Regions from separate parts of the Thalassolituus sp. genome, predicted to be linked through region 2. Evidence: predicted binding sites of a transcription regulator. Region 2 holds the regulator's gene; each other region holds the start of a gene.
What was found. The regulator sigma-54, encoded in region 2, starts transcription at its own class of promoters, with help from an activator protein. The targets are predictions, from matches to a motif close to TGGCACNNNNNTTGCTNT.
Positions count from the first base shown of each region.

Region 1: a site for sigma-54 is predicted at 1,819-1,836, ahead of AC5E51_RS05935 (urease accessory protein UreD). Genes of this name have one in related genera too.
Region 3: a site for sigma-54 is predicted at 2,255-2,272, ahead of AC5E51_RS02715 (motility associated factor glycosyltransferase family protein). Genes of this name have one in related genera too.

Region 1 covers NZ_CFHJLR010000006.1:23,723-28,631, reverse strand. The annotation lists gene AC5E51_RS05955 (PAS domain-containing sensor histidine kinase) at 1-71, opposite strand, end outside; gene AC5E51_RS05950 (response regulator) at 207-623, shown strand; gene AC5E51_RS05945 (TIGR03643 family protein) at 636-902, shown strand; gene AC5E51_RS05940 (TlpA family protein disulfide reductase) at 930-1,763, shown strand; gene AC5E51_RS05935 (urease accessory protein UreD) at 1,885-2,736, shown strand; gene ureA (urease subunit gamma) at 2,748-3,050, shown strand; gene AC5E51_RS05925 (urease subunit beta) at 3,083-3,388, shown strand; gene ureC (urease subunit alpha) at 3,388-4,909, shown strand, end outside.
Region 2 covers NZ_CFHJLR010000015.1:35,918-40,826, reverse strand. The annotation lists gene rapZ (RNase adapter RapZ) at 1-442, opposite strand, end outside; gene ptsN (PTS IIA-like nitrogen regulatory protein PtsN) at 460-918, opposite strand; gene hpf (ribosome hibernation-promoting factor, HPF/YfiA family) at 922-1,224, opposite strand; gene AC5E51_RS11610 (RNA polymerase factor sigma-54) at 1,289-2,848, opposite strand; gene lptB (LPS export ABC transporter ATP-binding protein) at 2,993-3,718, opposite strand; gene lptA (lipopolysaccharide transport periplasmic protein LptA) at 3,715-4,293, opposite strand; gene lptC (LPS export ABC transporter periplasmic protein LptC) at 4,277-4,828, opposite strand; gene AC5E51_RS11590 (KpsF/GutQ family sugar-phosphate isomerase) at 4,828-4,909, opposite strand, start outside.
Region 3 covers NZ_CFHJLR010000003.1:9,078-13,986, reverse strand. The annotation lists gene AC5E51_RS02720 (hypothetical protein) at 1-190, shown strand, start outside; gene AC5E51_RS02715 (motility associated factor glycosyltransferase family protein) at 176-2,227, opposite strand; gene AC5E51_RS02710 (flagellin N-terminal helical domain-containing protein) at 2,563-4,909, shown strand, end outside.

The DNA.
Region 1 (4,909 bases), on a different contig from region 2:
TCGAACAGATCGGCATCTTCTCTCAGTTTATTGGAGAGCTCAGTGTAGAGGTAATGGGTTTCCTTTGACATGATGACTCCCTGTGACTTCTTCCGGTGAACTCTTTTATCAGGTGACTCTTATCTCATGTGAGTCGAACACTGACTTCTTGTAGTTTTACGCAGTGGTAAGCTATTGTGGTGCAGTACTTTGAAGGTGACAACCGGATGTCTGAGATAGATGAAATATTTCTGGTCGATGATGACGACGTTGATGTGATGGCGATACGCCGTGCGCTGCAACGCGTCAGTAATCCGCCGAAGCTCATCGTTGCGAACGATGGTGAAGAAGCACTCAACCTTCTTATCGAAGGCCGGTTGAGTAAGTCATCTGTCATTGTGCTGGACATAAATATGCCACGTATATCCGGTTTTGAGCTTTTGAAGAAGCTTCGTTGTAATGTTGAGCTGCAAGCCTATCGCGACCTCCCCGTCTGGGTTATGACGACATCTGAGGCTGATCGCGATCTGGAACGCGCCGATGAGTATGATGTAGCAGGGTATATCCGCAAGACGTTTCAGAGTGCGGATGTGAATATGATTCTGCGTCGAATATTGGGTGATGGATCAGCGGACGCAGGTTGAGAGGTAACAAGTGTGACAGGCTCCGATCGCCATTTTTCCGCAGAAGATATATCACGAATCATTGAGATGGCCTGGGAGGACCGAACGCCCTTTGAGGCGATCGAAACTCTTTTCGGGCTGCCAGAAAAAGAGGTCATCGTTCTTATGCGCAGAGAGATGAAGCCTTCATCTTTCCGCATGTGGCGCAAACGAGTCAGTGGCCGGGCCACTAAGCATCTTGCTTTGCGGCCTGCAGGTATCGACCGTGCCTACTGCCCGACTCAATACAAGCATCGCTGATCTATACAAGCGCCGCAGAGTAGCACTTTGAACAGTCTTTCGATCTTTGGTGTCAGTTTCCCTCTGGTTCCTTTTCTAGGCCTCAGCGCGCTATTGCTGATGGCCGTTGCGAATCGTGTTTTACCCGACGGAGTCCCCGGCCTGGTTGATCGCATTATCTCGAGAGTGTTTGTCGCATTGGTGATCTCGCGCATGGTATTCGTCGTCCAATACCGCGATCAGTACTTTGCCGCGGAAACACCCGCATTCGCTATTGTAGATATCCGTGACCGAGGATTCGAGCCCATCGCATTCCTGGTGGTTATCGCACTGGGTATCGGGCACATGCTGCTAAGGGAAGTAGCATGGCGTAGGCCACTAATCGTCATGGTAACGATTGCTCTGCTATGGATTGGCGCAGGATTCAGCTTGTTTAAATTCACTCATAGCACGCCAGATCTGTGGCCGGAATACAGCTTTAACGACCTGACGGGTAAGTCTTTTCCGCTCAGGTCTGATGTTGCGAATGTCACGGTTGTGAATCTGTGGGCGACCTGGTGTCCGACGTGCAGGGCTGAAATGGAAGTGTTTGAACAAGCCCAGCAAGCCTACCCACATGTACGTTTTGTTATGCTCAACCAGGGGGAGAGCAAGGCTGAGGTCGCAGCCTTTATCGAAGCGGAGGGGTATCAGTTTGATAACCTATGGCTCGATATGGAAGGACGTATGGGGCACTGGTTTGGCCAGAGCGCTTTGCCTGTGACTCTCGTATTTAACAAGGAGGGTAAGCTGCTGAATGGCCGTATGGGAGCGATGTCGGCTGCTACTCTTGAACAGCTCCTTACCCAGGGTTCTGGCCTTTCACTTCCCACCCATTTCTGACTTCTTGCCGAGTTATTAAGCCCTGGTACTCAAAGGCTTCTCTTTTTGGTGCATCTGGCCTGCATTTTGCTCTGTTAGTGCACAATAAAGTGAATACAATCGTGGATACCTGATTCAGACCATGTTGCAGGCTGTAAAAAACGTTCGACCCGGCTGGCAAGCCAAGATGAATATGCGCCTTGAAAAGCGAGGCGAGCGAACCGTGATGGCTGGTCTGACGCACCATGGCCCCCTCCGCGTGCAGCGCCCCTTCTACCCTGAGGGCGAAACCAGTCACATTTATCTTCTGCATCCACCGGGCGGCGTTGTGGGCGGAGATGGCTTATCGATTGATATTGAATGCTGTCAGAACGCTCATGGTTTGTTTACTACGCCGGGAGCTACCAAGTTCTATCTGAGTGCAGGCGCGACCGCGGATGTAACACAGGTGCTTCATATTGGTGCAGGCTGTGCACTGGAATGGTTCCCTCAGGAGAGCATTTTCTTTACCGGCGCCAAAGTGAAAGCAAAAACTCAGATCGATCTTGAGGATGATGCTCATTTCATGGGCTGGGAAATCAGCTGCTTCGGGCGGCCGGTTAATGAAGAACGCTTTCTGCATGGCAAGGTGCACTCGAAGTTTTTTGTCCGACGCAACGGACGGCCCTTGTTGAGCGATCACCTGTTGGTCTCTGATCCTAAGCATCTCAGTGCGGCTGCAGGATTGCGGGACTATCCGATGCAGGGGCTGTTTGTGGCGACTGGCGGTACTGAAGCACTACTGGAGGCCTGCCGCGATGTTCTCGCTGAGGCGCAGACGAAGCTGGAAAGCCCACTTCCTGCTGGGCTGACCCTGCTGGATGATCTGATTGTTCTGAGAGTGCTGGGCATCAGCACTGAAAAAATGCAGTCGTTAATGATTCCGGTGTGGCAACTGCTGCGCCAGAAAGTATTAAATAAAGGGGCGGAAATTCCGCGAATCTGGAATACCTGACAGGCAGACTTATGGAACTGACACCAAGAGAGAAAGACAAGTTACTTATTTTTACCGCTGCTCTGTTAGCCGAGCGTCGTATGGCTCGGGGAGTAAAACTGAATTATCCGGAAGCCGTCGCCTTTATTACCGCGGCGATTATGGAAGGCGCTCGTGATGGTCGGACTGTCTCTGAATTAATGGGGCATGGCCGGACTCTCCTTACCCGCGATGACGTGATGGAAGGTGTACCCGAAATGATTCACGAAGTGCAGGTCGAAGCGACTTTCCCCGATGGTACTAAGTTAGTCACTGTTCATAACCCTATTGTCTGATCACGGCAGTTTAACGGATTGAGGAGCACGCAATGATACCTGGTGAAGTTAAGGCTGCGGAAGGCAGTATCACACTCAATGAAGGTCGTCAGACGTTAGAAATAGAAGTGGCGAATACGGGCGATCGTCCTATTCAGGTTGGATCTCACTATCACTTTTACGAAGTGAATAATTCACTGACATTTGATCGTGAAAAGACCCGCGGCTACCGACTCAATATTCCTGCGGGAACCGCAGTCCGCATTGAACCGGGGCAAACGCGAACGGTGGAATTAGTTGAGTATACCGGTGCACGGAAAGTGTATGGATTCCAGGGCAAAGTGATGGGAGACCTGTAATGACGGACAGCAATAAAACGATTTCGCGTCAGGCCTATGCCGATATGTTCGGGCCCACAAAGGGCGATAAAGTGCGCCTTGCGGATACTGAACTCTGGATTGAAGTTGAGAACGACTATACGACGTACGGCGATGAAGTAAAATTCGGCGGTGGTAAAGTAATTCGTGACGGCATGGGGCAATCACAAAGCACCTCAGAAAAAGTCATGGATTGTGTCATGACGAATGCTCTGGTCATCGATTACACCGGAATTTATAAGGCAGACATCGGTATTAAAGGTGGGCGTATTGCCGCCATTGGTAAAGCCGGTAATCCAGATGTTCAGCCGGACGTCACCATTGAAGTTGGTCCGGGTACCGACGTGATTGCTGCAGAAGGTAAGATCGTCACGGCGGGTGGTATCGACTCTCATATTCACTTTATTTGCCCACAGCAGATCGAAGAAGCACTGGCATCCGGTGTCACGACCATGCTGGGAGGTGGCACAGGCCCGACAACAGGCACCAACGCAACAACGGTAACGCCGGGCCCCTGGAATATGGCGCGCATGCTTGAAGCTGCTGACGAATTTCCGATGAACCTTGGTTTTCTGGGTAAGGGCAATGCCAGTCAACCTGAAGGTCTGCGTGAGCAGATTGCAGCGGGAGCGATTGGTCTTAAATTGCACGAAGATTGGGGAACAACGCCAGCGTCGATTGACTGCGCACTCACGGTGGCAGAAGAAACCGACACCCAGATCGCGATTCACACCGATACTCTGAACGAGTCGGGTTTTGTTGAAGACACCATTGCTGCATTTAAAGGTCGTACCATTCACACGTACCACACTGAGGGTGCGGGTGGTGGTCACGCGCCGGACATTATTAAAGCCGCCGGGCTGTCTAATGTGTTGCCGTCGTCAACCAACCCAACGCGCCCGTATACTGTAAATACAGCAGACGAACACCTCGATATGCTGATGGTGTGTCACCACCTTGATCCAAGCATTCCAGAAGACGTTGCCTTTGCTGAGTCACGTATTCGTGTTGAAACCATTGCTGCGGAAGATATTCTTCACGACCTGGGCGCATTCTCGATGATTTCGTCAGACTCTCAGGCGATGGGGCGTGTTGGCGAAGTGGTGACCCGTACCTGGCAGACTGCGCACAAAATGAAAGTACAGCGTGGCAATCTCCCTGAAGACCCGGAAACTCATGATAACTTCCGGGTAAAACGTTATATCGCGAAATACACCATTAACCCTGCCATTGCCCACGGTATGTCGCACGAAATCGGTTCCGTCGAAGTCGGAAAACTTGCTGACCTGGTGGTCTGGAGCCCGGCATTCTTTGGTGTTAAACCCGACCTGATTTTGAAAGGCGGGTTTATTGCGATGGCAAAAATGGGTGACCCGAATGCGTCTATTCCGACGCCACAGCCTGTCCACTATCGTCCGATGTTTGGTTCTTACGGTAAAACCCGTAACGCAACCAGCATGACCTTTATTTCACAGGCCGCGCTGGATGCGGGTGTGCCGGAGA
Region 2 (4,909 bases):
GCAACTCGTGAACTGACATGTGCGTTGTATCTAATGTCAGATCCGCCATGTTGGCGAGCGGATCAAGGAGGTCTTTCTCCTGATCGATGGCTTCTGCAAGTGACAGCTCGTGGGTTGTCAGCGGGTGCTTGCGTCGTGTCGCACTGAATCGCTGTAGCAGAACTTTTTCAGAGGCGTCGAGATAAACCACATCAAGCTGATAGTGATCATTAGGCAGGTCGAGCAGTAGCTTCTCTATCGGCTCTTCTGTGGCCGAGAGATTGCGAGCATCAATACTGACCGCAACCCGGGTCAGCTTGTCATTGGCGTCAGCCTGACTGGCAAGGGCAGGCAGTAGCCCGATGGGCAGGTTGTCGATGCAATAGAATCCAAGATCTTCGAGCACGTGCAGCGCACTCGACTTCCCCGATCCTGATCTTCCGCTGATGACTACCAGGCGCATATTCGACTCCGTGATTACTACCGCTCTGCGATCGCTCGCTGGAAAAGACGTTTGGCGTCTGGCGCGTTGCGCAAAGCTTCGCGATATTCCGCCTGATTAAAGTTACTGGCGAGTGTCGCCAGTATCTGAAGGTGTTCGTCGGTTGCTTCCTCGGGGACTAACAAAGCAAATACGAGGTCGACCGGATTACCATCGATAGAATCATAGTCTATCGGGGTATTTAATCTCAGAAGAACGCCCAGCGCTTTCTGGCACTGCAACAACCGGCAGTGCGGGATGGCAATACCTTCTCCTATCCCTGTGCTTCCCATGCGCTCGCGTGCTAACAGGCGTTCGTAGATATCGTCTGCGGAGGCATCGCCGATTTCTTCAGCAACCAGAGATGAAAGTTGTTCTAACAGTTTTTTCTTACTGGAAACGGTCACGTCAATGACGGACCGTTCCGGTGTGAGGATATCCTCAATACTCAAAGACATGCTTCAGCCTTGACCGTGTTGGCGCGCGACCTGCTTCTCTTTGTGCTTAAGAACCTGACGGTCCAGTTTGTCGACCATCTGATCAATGGCGGTGTACATGTCTTCGTTTTCTGCTTTCGCGTGCAGGTCGTGACCTGTGATGTGTATCGTCCCTTCGGCCGTCTGGCGATCTTTAACGACGGTCAACGTGATCTGACCTGTGGTGATGCTGTCGCTATGGCGCGTAAGCTTCGACATTTTATCTTCAACGTGCGCCTGCATCGCTTCCGTTACTTCTACATGATGACCACTGATATTGATTTGCATGCCAAGTCTCCTGTGTCGCTGGCGGTAGGTGAATCAGAATCTGTTCACATTGATATAACAGACTCTAAATCAACTGCTTACGTTCATTCGATGGTGGTATCAGCATAGCCTCGCGGTATTTCGCTACCGTGCGCCGTGCCACTTTGATGCCCTTTTCACCGAGCATCGTTGCTATCTTGTTGTCACTGAGTGGCTTACGCGTGTTTTCGTCCGCGATCAGTTTCTTGATCATCGCCCGGATAGCCGTCGATGAACACTCTCCGCCGCTGTCGGTGCTGACGTGGCTGGAGAAAAAGTATTTAAGCTCAAAAATCCCACGTGGGGTATGCATGTATTTCTGGGTGGTTACCCGAGAGATCGTCGACTCATGCATACCTACGGCTTCGGCGATGTCATGGAGCACAAGTGGCTTCATGCCTTCATCACCTTCTTCAAAGAAGTCTATCTGGAATTCAACAATTTTGGTTGCGACTTTGAGCAGAGTGTCATTGCGACTTTGCAGACTTTTAATAAACCAGCGTGCTTCCTGCAGGTGATCTTTGAGGAAGGTATTGTCAGCACTGCTGTCTGAGCGGCGAATCAGTGATGCGTAGTCGGCATTCACCCGCAGCTTGGGCGCAATCTCTGGATTCAGCTCAACACGCCACTCGTCTCTGATCTGGCGGACGATGACGTCTGGAATAACGTACTCGGATTCTTCTGAGGCAATGCCTGCACCCGGCTTCGGGTTAAGCTCTTTGATCAGTCGCATGACTGACTTGAGGTCATCTTCCTTCAATTTTGTGCGGCGCATCAGTGACTGATAGTCGCGACTACCGAGCAGGTCAATGTGATCACGTATGATCAGCTGCGCTTCGGTGAGCCAGGGGGTGCCCTGAGGCAGTTGATGCAGTTGCAGAAGCAGGCATTCGCGGAGGTCGCGGCAGAAAACACCCGCCGGATCAAATTGTTGCAGGCGATGAAGAACTGCCATCACTTCTTCTTCTTCGATTTCGAGTGACGGGTCCATCGCTTCAATGACGTCTTCAACTGTCGTGTGAAGGTAGCCATCATCGTCTACACCATCAATCAGCATGGTCGCAACTTCGCGGTCAGCATCTGACATTGGGGTCAGGTTTAGCTGCCAGAGCAGGTGATCCTGCAGATTGTCGCTGGTGGCGTAGCGGGAATCGTAGTCAAAGTCTTCGTCTACCGGCCCGGAGCTTGATGCGACTCCGGCGCTGACCTGATAGGTATCTTCCCACTGGCTATCTACAGGCAGGTCATCGGGCAGTTTCTCGCTCGACCATTGCTCATCGAGAGATTCCTGGCCGCTCTGATCGTCGTAGGAATTGTCATCGTAGGAATTGTCGTAATCCTGATTGTCAGAGCTGCTCTCACGGTCTTCGCGGCTGTCTCTGTCGTTGTTATCGGAATCAGAACTGCGGGAATCGTTGTCGGACTCGTTGCCTGAGTCGCTGTTGTCATCAAACTCTTCGCTTTCCAGCATTGGGTTGGAATCCAGCGCTTCCTGAATTTCCTGCTGAAGGTCCAGCGTTGAAAGCTGGAGGAGGCGGATGGCCTGTTGCAGCTGAGGCGTCATCGTCAGCTGCTGGCCCATCTTAATCTGAAGGGATGTCTTCATATAACTCGGTAATTACGACCTGAAAATCGAACCATCTTTTTGTTTGATGCACCTAGCATTATAGGCAAAGTCCTTGTGTATGGAACCTATTTTGCTTACCAGAGTAAATAGATAACTCTACAGTACGTGACATCGGTCAGAGTTTCAAAGACGGAAATCGTCCCCAAGGTAGACTTCGCGCACCTGCTCATTGGCAAGCACATCTTCAGCCGTGCCTTCGGCGATAATGTGGCCACCACCAACGATAAAAGCCTTTTCGCAAATAGCGAGGGTCTCACGCACGTTGTGGTCGGTAATCAGTACGCCGATGCCCCGCGCCTTGAGCTGACGGATAATATCCATGATGTCCGAGACTGAGATCGGGTCTACACCAGCAAAGGGTTCGTCGAGCAGAATGAACGAGGGCTCTGCAGCCAGCGCTCTGGCAATTTCGACACGACGACGCTCACCGCCGGATAGCGCCATGCCGGCGCTTTCGCGGATGTGTTGAATATGAAATTCGTTCAGTAGCTGCTCGAGCTGTTCAGTTCGCTGCTGGCGATTGAGATCTTTACGGGTCTCAAGAATGGCCATGATGTTATCTGCAACACTGAGCTTGCGGAAAATCGACGCTTCCTGCGGCAGGTAACCGATGCCTTTGCGGGCACGGCCGTGCATTGGCAGGTGGCTGATGTCTTCGTCGTCGATCATGATGCGACCACGATCGGCTTGCACCAGGTTAACAATCATATAGAAACAGGTCGTTTTGCCGGCGCCATTAGGGCCCAATAAACCAACGATCTGGCCGCTTTCAACGCGGATAGATACGTCTTTAACGACTTCGCGGCCGCCGTAACTTTTGGCCAGATGTTCTGCCTTCAGTGTTTTCATTCTGTCGCTGCTTCCGGAGATTCTGTCGTGTCAGACTCTGAGTCAGATTCGGACTCAGGTTTTGGCGGCTGGATAACGACTTTGATCCGGCCGGAGTCTTCATCTGTGCTGTCGGTCGACGACTCGGCGGTGGTGCCATCAGCACGCACGGTCTCTGTTGCCATGTCGTAGGTGATGCGTTCGCCGCTGAAAATATTGCCTTCCTGTTCCAGTTCAGCATCGCCAGTAATAATGATGCGGCGCTCGCTGGTGTAGTAATCGATGCGGTTGCCGAGGGCTGTGGTGAGCGGTTTACCGACCTCAATCTGCTGTTGGTAACGGGCACGGTCGCCTTCTGCGACGGCTTTTTCGAGGGTGTCGCCGTTGCGCAGAATCATCAGGCGGTCGGCTTCTATTTTCAGCGTGCCTTGGGTAAGAATGACATTGCCCTCGTACACAACTGTACCTGCGCGGCGGTCGATCTCTGCAGAATCTGACAGGATCGTCATTTCTTTCTGCCAGTCATCCGGCAATGCGACTGTGTAGCTTGCGATCACTGACAGCGACATCACGGCCAGTTTATTGAACAGGTTCATAAGTCGTACGGACTCCTGTTTTCAGTTCGAGGCGCTGACGTGTGGCGTCAAACATCATTCCGGTGCCAGTCATGCGGCTGTTTTCACCCGTCATGGTAACCAGCTCATCAGTCTCTGCGATCTTGTCATCAATATGATAGGTCAGCCTTGAGGTTTCAAGGCGCATCGGGTCACTGCTGTCGAGCGGCCTGATTAATATGTTGCCTGATAATTTCAGTGCCTGTTCGTTGCCGCGCATAACACCTTCGTCAGCGGTCAGTACCCAGTCGTCTTTTGAACTGACCAGAAGACGTGGCTCACTGAATACGGTGAGGTCGCCCTCGGGAAAGTGCTCTGATTTTGCGGCGTAAAAAGTATCGGCCAGTGAGCCGTCTTTTTCGTAGCGGCGACTGAACAGTACTTCGCCATAATAATCCGGCTCGCGAACGACCTGTTCGGTCGTTTGCCCGGTAATATCGCGGGTGTAGCGATCTACTGCCAGAAAGGCAACGCCGAAAAATGCGGTGACTAATAGCAGTAGATAGCGCTTACGCATCAGATGACGCCTGCTCGCAGAAGGTCGTGCATGTTAATAACACCGACGGTGCGGCCTTCGTCCTGCACGACGAGCGCGTTG
Region 3 (4,909 bases), on a different contig from region 2:
AAAAACGGAAGAGTCATTATCGCATGCGATCTCAGAGGCGACCTATGTTGTCGGATTAAACAGTTACGCGATGGTGGTGGCGTTAGCCGCAGGACGCAAGGTCTACTGTGCCTTGCCACCGAATGCACCTGCATGTGTGTTACCACATGCAGGTATTATTGACCTTCGAAACGAATCATTCAGCGTATAGATGCTCGTTAGAAACGATATCGTTGCGAACCCAAGGGTCTTCAGAGTCAGGGTATTGCTTTGACGTAATACTGTCGTAATGGGCGGGAAGATCTTGAAGAAATTTCCCGAAGTTATTTTTCCATTCTGTAATGAATTTATCGCGACTGGCCTTATTCTCTATCGACAGTGAGTGGGCACAGCCGATATTAAGGTAGTGCCAGATTGACCCGCGTATAAAGTAAGCAGTCAGGCCATATTTCGGAAAGACCTGTTGTAGAAGATTGAGGTTAATCGTGTGGCACACACGGAATACGTCTTCAGGTTCAGTAGATTTCAGAGAGTTTAAACACACGCTGAATGATCGGCTGATTTCTGTCAGGAAAGCACCGAGCTCGTCGATTTTCTTACGCATCTGTTTTTGAGTGAAGGGCGTTCCTTTCAAAGACTTAAGAAAGTCAGTAGAGGCGATTTCTTCACGTGTAGCGAAGAAGTCATCGACAGCATCCGGTGTCAGATATTCTGTGTTGGCGATCTTTGCACCTTCGGAGCAGGCATAGCTCTGTGTGTGCTGGTGGATCGTGCGGTGCTTTGTGAGCTGCTCAATACTCATTCTCGAGGTGTTGTACATCGGAAAGGTGTACATAGGATCGCCATGAACGGATTCGGTTTCGACCAGCTTCTCCAGGTTGCGCTTCACCCCTTCTTTGATGGAGTCACTCATTTTATCGCTGAAGTAGATGCTGTTTTTCGAGTGATGCTGATTCTTCTCCGGGAAGCCGAAGTCCATGCCGTACAGGAAGACGCTCTTAAGTTTAAGGTGGGTTGCTACGGCCACGCCGGTATTGGTACAGGTCGGTGTCGCTCTGTGTACGATTTCATCTTCGGTTCCAAACATACTGGCTAGCGCCGTTGAGTCTTTAAGGAAGTAGTAACCATGTTTGAACAGGTTGAACACCTGAGGAGGCAGCTGTAGGGCGCCGACCAGCAAGGTATTCTCAAAGAACTCCGGCTGATCGATTTTCGAAAGATGATCGTACGTTAGCATGTGAGACTCAATTTCGACGTGAATATCGGGCATGAGTCCAGCAGCAATAATGCTGTGCACCGATGTTCCGCACGAGATCAGTAACACTTTATCGCGATGGCGTTTGATTTCTTCTACCCGCATATCAAACGAAGGTCCGCCGCCGACAATCACCGCGGGCATGTCGGTATCGATCTGGTTGTAAGACATGGGTGGTACGCCTGCACCGATATTATGCAGGGCATTATTAAACTGATTTATTTCGTCGTCGTAGTAACCCCACTGATTCAGGAAGAAGTGCATATCCCCCTGTATACGCTTGACGATAGGATTATAGGGCTCACTGCTGATGTGATTATAAAACAGAGCACACAGCGGGAAGCTCGGGCCGTAGTTAATCAGGAGGTTCCAGAGGGCGGGGGAGGACACTTCTGGTGGAGCAACTCCGCCACTAGAGACAAGTATATCGATTTTGTTGCCTTTTCTTTCAAACTCTCTGAAGAGGCTTTCCCAGTCTGTGACATAGAGGCTGGCGAAGAAGTACTCAGGATCTGGCTCGAAAATGACGACGTTGAGAATTCTGTTCTCCCGGATCATCTTTTCGATATGAATTCCCAGCCCGCAGCCAAAGAATACGATCATGGGGTAGAAATCAGGAATGGTATAGTTCTGAGTCAGGTCTGCGTCGTCCGGAATCTGATCCGTAAGGGCGTGCATACGTTTGGAGAAAAACCGGTGGAACCCTATTGCTCCGGGCCTTGGCGGCAATATGGTGGCGATCGAGCTTCCTGGTCCGAAGTTTTCCTTGTACGCAGCCACCTCGTTATCGGCAAACGCATGTGCATCACCTTGATACAGACTTTGCTTGTTGTGCCAAAGATCGACCTTACCTGTATCGCCATCGATATTCAGCGTCAGTCGACTGAAGCTTTCCTGCAACGCAGTCTGATATAGAGCAGGGTGCTTCTTTTTAAAATACGCCAGATTTTTGTCTTTCAGCGCCATAGCACCGGCGGCTCGTGGGTGTGTCATGCCATTTCTCCTTATTGAATAGAGAAAGTAGCAGAGATCATGCCACTTGAAGGGGGGGGCAGGCATGTAAGAAAAGCATTGGAAAACATTTCGTAACAATCTTTTTTAATGCCAGGTTTGGTGAGTGTCAAAAATAATTTTCTTTGTATATCAGTGGGTTACTGAGGCTGTTGTGAGGGTGTCAAAAGTGCGTCGCAGATGCCAGTCACTTTGTTGAAAAAAACTTCTAAAGAACTCTACAGGGGCGCCGTTAAACCCTATGACAAAGTCAGGCGGAGCCGAAAAGCGTCGAAGGTGATGCCGGTTCCAATAGAAGTAGGTACAGGAGAAACACCATGCCTCAAGTTATTAATACCAACATTGCCTCGCTGAACGCTCAGCGTAACCTGGACAAATCCCAGTCGGCGAACCAGCAGGCCTTGCAGCGCCTGTCTTCTGGTCTCCGTATCAACAGCGCTAAAGATGACGCTGCTGGTCTGGCGATTTCTACCCGTTTTACCTCTCAGATCAAAGGTCTGGATGTAGCCGTACGTAACGCCGGTGACGGTATTGCTCTGGCACAGACTGCTGAAGGTGCACTGGGTTCTATTAACGAATCTCTGCAGCGTATTCGTGAGCTGGCGGTTCAGTCTGCTAACGCCACGAACTCTGACGTTGACCGTGAAGCTCTTCAGGCTGAGGTTGATCAGCTGGTTTCTGAGATTTCACGTACTGCAGAAGAAACTGACTTCAACGGCCGTAAGCTGCTTGATGGTTCTTTCTCTGCAACTTTCCAGGTCGGTGCGAATGCCGGTCAGACGGTTGATATCTCTATCGGTGAGCTGACCGCTGACAAACTGGGTTCTTCTTCTCAGTCAGGTCTTTCAGCGCGTGGTACTGACTTCGCTCTGGAAAACGGTGACCTGGTGCTCAACGGTGTTGCAATCGCCGCTTCTCGTGCAGAGGACGATACTTCTTCTGTTTCTAACAATGCCGCTTCTGCGATTTCTAAAGCAGCAGCGATTAACCGTTACAGCGACGAAACTGGCGTTACCGCTCAGGTAAATGAAAACGTGGCTGGTGGTAGTGAGATGAGCGGCACCGCGGGTTCCGGTACTTTCACTCTGAACGGTGTAGACATTTCTTTCTCTACTACGACCGATACGGCTCAGTCCCGTGCAGCGATCACTCAGGCGATCAATGCAGTTTCTGAACAGACTGGTGTACGTGCGGTGGACACTGAGAACGGTTCGACGGGTGTAAACCTTGTCGCTGAAGACGGCCGTAACATCACTCTGACCTTCGATACCACTGAACTGAATGGCCTCGACCAGGATACCTTTGCTGCGGCAACCGGTCTTGCTGGCGGTGCGACAGTGCAGTCTGGTACTACGTACAGCAACACTTATGAAGGCGGTTACACTCTGATTGCTGACGGCGATCAGAAAACCATTGAAGTATCGGGTGGTAACGGCACTGGTCGTGGCGACCTTTCAAATGCGGGTCTGACTGCGGGTACCTACGACCGCGCTGAAGCAGTATCTGTGTCTTCTAAAGTGGCTGACGATACTAAAGCTTCTACCGTTGGCGGGGGTTCGCTGGCGAACACTCTGCAGCGTGCTGACTCGGGCGGTACCTTTATTTCTCAGGCTGGTGGTAGTGTTACCACGTCTGTTACCACGGGTGGTACAAGCGGACAGATCACAGATAGCGGCGCCTCTGTAACCATCGTTCAGGGAACAACCGCAGTGACCTACTCGAATGCCGGTGACCAAGCCATCGCTGCATACGCAGATGCTGCTGAAACTGTGGCAACCACCGCGGGTATCGATGTTAACTTCTACGAGCAGGGCACCATGACGCTTTCCGGTCTGGATGCGGGTGACTCGTTCGACATTGGCGGCGTGACCGTGAATGTTTCTGGAACGTCTGCGATCCTTCGCGCTGAAAGCGTGGTAGATCAGCTGAATGCCGGTAACTTCAATGCTGCTCTGGGTACTTCAGGCTTCCTGAATGCTGAGCTGGACGGTACTGGCGGTGACGTGACCTTCACCTTCCGTAATGAGACAGCGACTCAGTTGAGTGCTGACAGAACAACTGCTGGTTCAGTCAGCATCAATGGTACTGCCATTTCTACCACGGCAAATGGAACCGTTCTGAATGGTGAGCTGGCCTTTGCATCAACGTCTGCAACCGGTGAAGCGGTTGACGTGACTTTGACTGACGCAGGTTCTGAACTGCTGGCTGCTCCGGGTACAGTGACAGACAGCTCTTCGGCGGGCGATGTTCTGACAACGACGTCTGAAACTAACCTTTCAGTGAGTGTTGGCGGTGTTGATGTATCACCTTCTGCCCCTCTGCAGGCAGGTTCTACGGTTGCTGAGCTGGCAAGCGCCATCGACGGTGTGAGTGGTGTGAGCGCCTACGAAGAAATCAACCTGACCATTACAGACTCGGCTCTTGAGTCTGGTGAGCAACTGCGTTTCTCGGCGGGCGGTGTCAATATCGATGTGACGGCTACCCCAGACAGCGCTGGTAACTTCACGCTGCAAGGTCTGGCTGATGACATTAACGGTACAGACTTCTCTACAGCCAATATGGATGTATCAGCAACTTACGACGCAGACAGCGGCGAAGTATCACTGACCATCCGTAACTACAGCGCTGACACGGTTAGCCTGGAAACTGAGAACGCCAGTGGCC